2 regions of the Leptolyngbya sp. ST-U4 genome follow, and region 2 is predicted to be linked to the other one. Evidence: predicted binding sites of a transcription regulator. Region 2 holds the regulator's gene; the other holds the start of a gene.
The links. Region 2 encodes HrcA, which represses chaperone genes, less so after heat shock. Its sites were predicted from a motif close to ANTTAGCACTCNNNANTNNNGAGTGCTAANT; they were not measured.
Positions count from the first base shown of each region.

Region 1: a site for HrcA is predicted at 2,087-2,117, ahead of groES (co-chaperone GroES). Genes of this name have one in related genera too.

Region 1 covers NZ_JAMPKZ010000001.1:1,073,592-1,076,702, reverse strand. The annotation lists gene groL (chaperonin GroEL) at 1-1,540, opposite strand, end outside; gene groES (co-chaperone GroES) at 1,627-1,938, opposite strand; gene NDA02_RS04650 (DUF4347 domain-containing protein) at 2,609-3,111, shown strand, end outside.
Region 2 covers NZ_JAMPKZ010000002.1:234,350-237,460, reverse strand. The annotation lists gene NDA02_RS06580 (tetratricopeptide repeat protein) at 1-185, shown strand, start outside; gene NDA02_RS06575 (hypothetical protein) at 251-445, opposite strand; gene NDA02_RS06570 (rhodanese-like domain-containing protein) at 927-1,283, shown strand; gene hrcA (heat-inducible transcriptional repressor HrcA) at 1,378-2,469, shown strand; gene NDA02_RS06560 (FTR1 family protein) at 2,587-3,111, shown strand, end outside.

The DNA of each region.
Region 1 (3,111 bases), on a different contig from region 2:
CCATTCCGGCGATCGAAGCCGCGTTTTGCAGAGCCGATCGGGTCACTTTCGCCGGGTCAACGATGCCTGCCTCGAACATATCGACAAATTCGCCGCGAGCCGCATCATAGCCGACGTTGAAGTCCTTCTCTTTCACGCGCTCTGCGATCACCGCACCGTTTTGACCTGCGTTTTCAGCGATCCGCTTCAGGGGAGCCGCCAGCGCCCGAGCCACGATCAGCGCACCCGTCAGCTCTTCACCGCTCAGGTTGCCGTTTGCCCACTCTTCCAGCGAAGGCGACAGGTGAGCCAGAGTCGTACCGCCACCGGGGACGATGCCTTCTTCAACGGCTGCCTTGGTTGCGTTAATCGCGTCTTCCAGGCGCAGCTTGCGATCCTTCATTTCGGTTTCGGTTGCTGCACCCACCTTGATGACAGCAACACCGCCAGACAGCTTCGCCAGACGCTCTTGCAGCTTCTCTTTGTCATAGGAAGACTCGGTTTCTTCCATTTGACGGCGGATTTGCTCGCAGCGAGCTTGCACTGCCTTTTCGTTGCCTTCAGCCACGATCGTGGTGGTGTCCTTGGTGATCGTGAGACGGCGAGCGCGACCCAGCATATCGATCTTGACGTTGTCGAGCTTCAGACCTGCATCTTCGGTGATCACCTGACCGCCCGTCAGCACAGCGATATCTTCCAGCATTGCCTTACGACGATCGCCAAAGCCAGGAGCCTTGACCGCAGCCACGTTCAGTACACCGCGTAGACGGTTCACCACCAGGGTTGCCAGGGCTTCTTTCTCGATGTCTTCTGCCAGAATCAGCAGCGGACGACCAGAACGAGCGACTTGCTCCAGCACGGGCACGAGGTCTTGCACCAGCGTGATTTTCTTGTCGGTGATCAGGATGAACGGCTCATCCAGCACGGCTTCCATCCGCTCGGTATCAGTGGCGAAGTAGGGGGAGATATAGCCTTTGTCGAAGCGCATACCCTCGGTGACTTCCAGTTCGGTTGTCATGGATTTGCCTTCTTCCAGCGAAATCACGCCTTCGCGACCCACTTTCTCCATTGCTTCGGCAATCATGGAGCCGACTTCATCGTCGTTTCCGGCAGAGATTGAACCGACTTGAGCGATCGCCTTAGAATCTTCAACCTGACGAGCGTGCTCAGCAATCTTGCTCACCAGGAAGCCTGTTGCTTTGTCAATCCCGCGCTTCAGGGAGATGGCGTTTGCGCCTGCTGCAACGTTCCGCAGACCTTCTTTCACGACCGCGTGAGCCAGCACGGTTGCGGTGGTTGTACCATCCCCTGCGGCATCGTTGGTTTTAGAAGCTGCCTGACGAATCAGCGAAACGCCCGTGTTCTCAACGTGATCTTCCAGTTCGATTTCTTTAGCGATCGTCACCCCGTCATTGACGATCTGCGGTGCGCCAAACTTCTTCTCCAGCACCACGTTCCGACCTTTGGGACCGAGGGTGACTGCAACTGCTTCAGCCAGGATGTCCATGCCTTTTTCCAAGGCACGACGAGCATTTTCGTTGTAAATGATGCGCTTAGCCATAGTTAAACCAACTTAAGTCCAGTAAATACAAATCAGCAAATTCAGCAAGCAAATTCAGAAAACAGTGGAGCGTAATCGTTCAGAAACTAGGAAACGATCGCCAGAATGTCTTTTTCAGACAAAAGTACATACTCTTCGGTGCCGAGTTTGATGTCGGTTCCGGCGTACTTGGAGTACAGCACTTTGTCACCAACTTTGACTTCCGGCTCTTGGCGGTTGCCATCTTCGCCGCGCTTTCCAGGACCCACAGCGGCAATTTCACCCACCTGGGGCTTTTCTTTTGCCGTATCGGGCAGATAAATTCCACCAGCGGTCTTCTCTTCAGATGCGCTGACCTTCACAAACACACGATCGCCCAATGGCTTGACGGTACTAACGCTCAGAGATACTGCTGCCATATCAAGAATTCTCCAAATATCAGAGTAGGTGTGTAGCATTGCTCAGCAGAAATCCGGTTCCTTGGCAGAACCAGTGCATAGCTTGGAAAATAAACAGCCTTGCAATCTGCTTCAGTTTGTCAAGTAATTTCTTGAGCGAGAGTTTAAGGTTTAGCACTCTCAACCCCTGAGTGCTAATTTAGCGGAACGAGACAGACAATTGCAACCGATTGACACCCCCCTTTTGGAGTACGGGTTCCCGAACTGGGGTAGGATGCGCGCTGTAAAGTAGCCTTTTTGGCGCATTGAGCGCGGTTGAATCTAAAGCCCAAATCTAAAACCAGCATTGTTTCAGCCCTGCGAGTTTTATCGCTGGCACGGGCATTCTACTTAAGTAATTGTTCAAGTAATTCTTCAGACAGCCTAATTGCCTATTTCTAAAACTAAATTCAGCAAGATTTCCGTTTCATGCATCAGTATTTATCAAAAAAAATTTATCAAAAAAATTGCTGCTGCTTGCAAGATAACTATCCAGCTATGGGTATATTTCCCCTAGATTTCTGAGGATGGTCTGTCTCTACCCGCCTTCCAGTTTCGGTATTTAAGCAACTTCTAAAAGATTTACAAAGTTAATTTCTCAAACGTTACAAGTTTCGCTTTTTGCTGCTCCCACTTCTGACCGCATTTACCCATGACTGAAATTCGATCGACGCTCATTGTTGTTGACCCCGCCGTTGCAGACTATCAAACCCTGCTGCAAGGAATTGGGTCAGATGCAGAGGTTGTTTTGCTCGATCCGTCCCAGGATGGCATTGCTCAAATTACGCAGCTTTTAGCGGCGCGGCGCGATCTGCTCAGCCTACAAATTGTGTCTCACGGCAGCGAGGGTGCGGTGCAATTGGGTTCGGCACATCTCAGTGGGTCAACGCTCGGTCAATATGCGCTCCTGCTTCGGCAATGGTCAGCTTCTTTTCGTCCGGGTGCGGATCTGCTGCTGTGGGGCTGTGATGTAGCGGCGGGAACCGTGGGGCGATCGTTCCTGACTGAGTTAAGCCAGCTCACCGGGATAGATATTGCCGCCTCAACTAATGTGACAGGCAGTGCCGCACTGGGCGGAGACTGGACGCTAGAAGCCACAACCGGAGAAGTTACGACGCCGATCGCCTTCTCACCCCAAGCACTCGAAGCCTACAG
Region 2 (3,111 bases):
TCGAGCAGCAGTCCTACAACACGTTGGGTATGATGAATACCTACGATCAGATCGGTCAATTGCTGAAGGAGCGGGGAAACCAGCCCCAGGCACTCGTCGCCTTCCAGCAGGGGCTACAGTTGGCTCAGCAGCTCCGGTATAAGGTGGATTACTTCAATACGCAGATTCAAACGCTGAGCCAGTAACCTTCTGCTGGAGGGCGGCGTAGAATGCGGCAATCCTCAGAAGGAAAACGCTGGGTTGGCGATCGTTACCGAAACGGCAGCGTCGGAAACTCGCTAATTAGCTGAACCCTCCCAGCCTGATCTGAGGTCGATCGCCACTCTGGTGCTGCATCGAACGCGGATTGAGACTGGCTCATTATTAGATACAGTGCAAAGGTAATGGCAGTTGCTTGAGTCCAGCGGGCAGCAACGTTGTTTCTTTCAGGAACTCTGACGGTCATCGGCTCTCTCCTTCACATCTGACGTCTCTGAAAGATATTGTTGACAGGATCTTCCCGATTCACATCAGCAGTTTACCGACTGGCTGTTTGAAGTTTTCAAAAAGAAGATGCGAGAATTCCGCGATCGTGCTGATGTCCCCCCGGGGAGGATTAGAGGGAGAGGAAGTGAGGAGGTAAGCAGGTCAGCGGGAGCTCAGCGGAACAGGTTGGCGAGACAGGTTATGCATGATGTGCCCCTTGCCTTTCGTTCAGAGTGGGCTTGCGGAAGTCGAGGGTTCCGGGTAATTTGAACTTAAGATTTTGAAAATATCTTCTTAACAAATCTTAGCTTAAGAGCAGATCTTGCTTGATTTGTCGGGGATTCACTTAAGTGATCCTTTACCAGATGAGTGGAATAGTCTGGAATTCACTCATGCCCCACTTTCACAGCGGCTCACTACCTTGAAGTATTGAAATTGAAGTATTGAAGAAGTATTAAAGTATGACAGCCCAATTTAACCCAACCTTTGATGCGATTACAGTTGAGCAACTGGCAGAGCGGCTCAAGTCACAGGATGATTCAGCGCAGCTTATCGATGTTCGTGAGCCCGAAGAAGTCGCACTCTCCTCCCTGGAGGGTTTTTTGAACCTGCCGCTGAGCCAGTTTAACGAGTGGTCAGGGCAAATCTTCAGCCAGTTTGACCCACAGACAGAGACGATCGTGCTGTGCCATCATGGAATTCGATCAGCGCAAATGTGCCAGTGGTTGCAGCATCAGGGCTTTTCTCAAGTAAAGAATGTCACGGGCGGCATCGACGCCTATTCTCTGAGAGTCGATCGATCGGTTCCGCGCTATTAATTGACTTCCCGATTTCTAGACGATTTCTGGACTGTCTTCAGTTTTCGTTCATTCTATTCCCATTCATTCTATCGGTTGCTCCGACGTTGCTCTTATGTCCTTCCCTGTGAAACTCAACTCGCGCCAGCAGCAGGTGTTTGGCGCAACAGTTCGCTACTACATTGCGACTGCTAAGCCTGTTGGCTCAGAAGCGCTGTTAGAAGAATTTAACCCCAGAGTTAGCTCAGCGACGATTCGAAACGCGATGGGCTATTTAGAAAAAGCAGGCTTGCTGTATCAGCCTCACACCTCTGCCGGGCGGATTCCCTCCGATTCGGGCTATCGGCTGTATGTGGATCAATTGGTCACGCCTTCGGACACACTGGCTCGTCAGGTTGCCCAAACGCTAACTGAACAGTTGAACTGGGAAGAAATGAGCCTGGAGTCACTGCTACGGGGGGCTGCTCAGATCCTATCGACGCTAAGCGGCTATATTGCCCTGGTGACGTTGCCCCAATCCAGCACAGCCCAGCTGAAGCATTTGCAGTTGGTTCAGCTTGATTCAGCGCGGCTGATGCTAATCGTGGTGTTAGACACCTACGAAACCCAATCGACCCTTGTTGATCTGCCACTTTCTGAGGATGAAAAGACCGACAGCGATCGCCTCGACCGAGAGCTGCAAATTCTCTCCAACTTCCTCAACAGCGAACTGCGGGGGAGAACGCTGAGCGAAATCGCCACGCTAGACTGGACAGAACTGGGGCGTGAGTTCGATCGCTACGCCACCCTGCTGCAAACCTCGCTGCTGGAGCTGAATCAGCGTCGTCGCCTCTCCCTCTCTACGCAGATTTTGATCAACGGTGTTGCCGAAGTCCTGAAGCGACAGCCCGAATTTTCTGAGCTTCAGCAGGTTCAGCCGATCGTGCATTTGCTGGAATCTGAGCAGGATCAGCTCTGGTCGCTCATTTTTGAGTCGGCAGACTCGGAAGGAACGGGTAAGCGAGTCTCGGTACGAATTGGGGCAGAAAATCCGCTGGAGCCGATGCGCTCCTGTGCGTTAGTATCTGCTACCTACCAGCGCAACTCCATTCCTGTCGGCAGCGTCGGAATGCTAGGGCCTACTCGGATGGTGTATGAAAATGCGATCGCGATGGTCGAAGCGGCGGCAGATTATTTGTCAGAGGCGATTAGTCAAAGCCGGGAATGAGGGGAGGGGTCGATGGGTTGATGAGGGGTGCGCAGGTTCGCTCCCTTGAATTTCGCGCTGGAACCTTTACGCTAAAAGGGTAGAACTTTTCTCTCATCGCTCTCAGGAAAACGCATGATGGATTGGAGTGCGGCTCTGCCGACGTTTGTGGTAACGCTCCGCGAGGGCGTTGAAGCGGCTCTTGTCGTGGGCATTGTGCTGGCGTATCTCAGCAAAGCAGGGCAGTCTCGCCTGAATCGCTGGGTCTATGCGGGAATTGGGGCTGGCGTTGCGGCGAGCGTGGCGATCGGCATTGTCTTGAGCAGCGTCTTGGCGGCACTTGAAACGGCAAATCAGCCCAGCGCCAAACTCACTAAAGAACTACTGGAAACCGGATTTAGTTTACTGGCAATCGGCTTATTAAGCTGGATGCTGATCTGGATGACCCAGCAGGCAAAAGCCTTGAAGTCCGAGGTGGAAGGCGCAATTACTTCTGCGCTTGGCAAAAGCGAAAACGGCGAAACTGGTACAGGCTGGGGCGTGTTTGGACTGATTGCGATCGCCGTACTGCGCGAAGGCTTCGAGACGGTTCTGTTTATCGCGGCAAAATTTCAGCAGGGCTGGCTTCCGGTAGTCGGAGCCGTGGCAGGGCTAGCAGGCGCA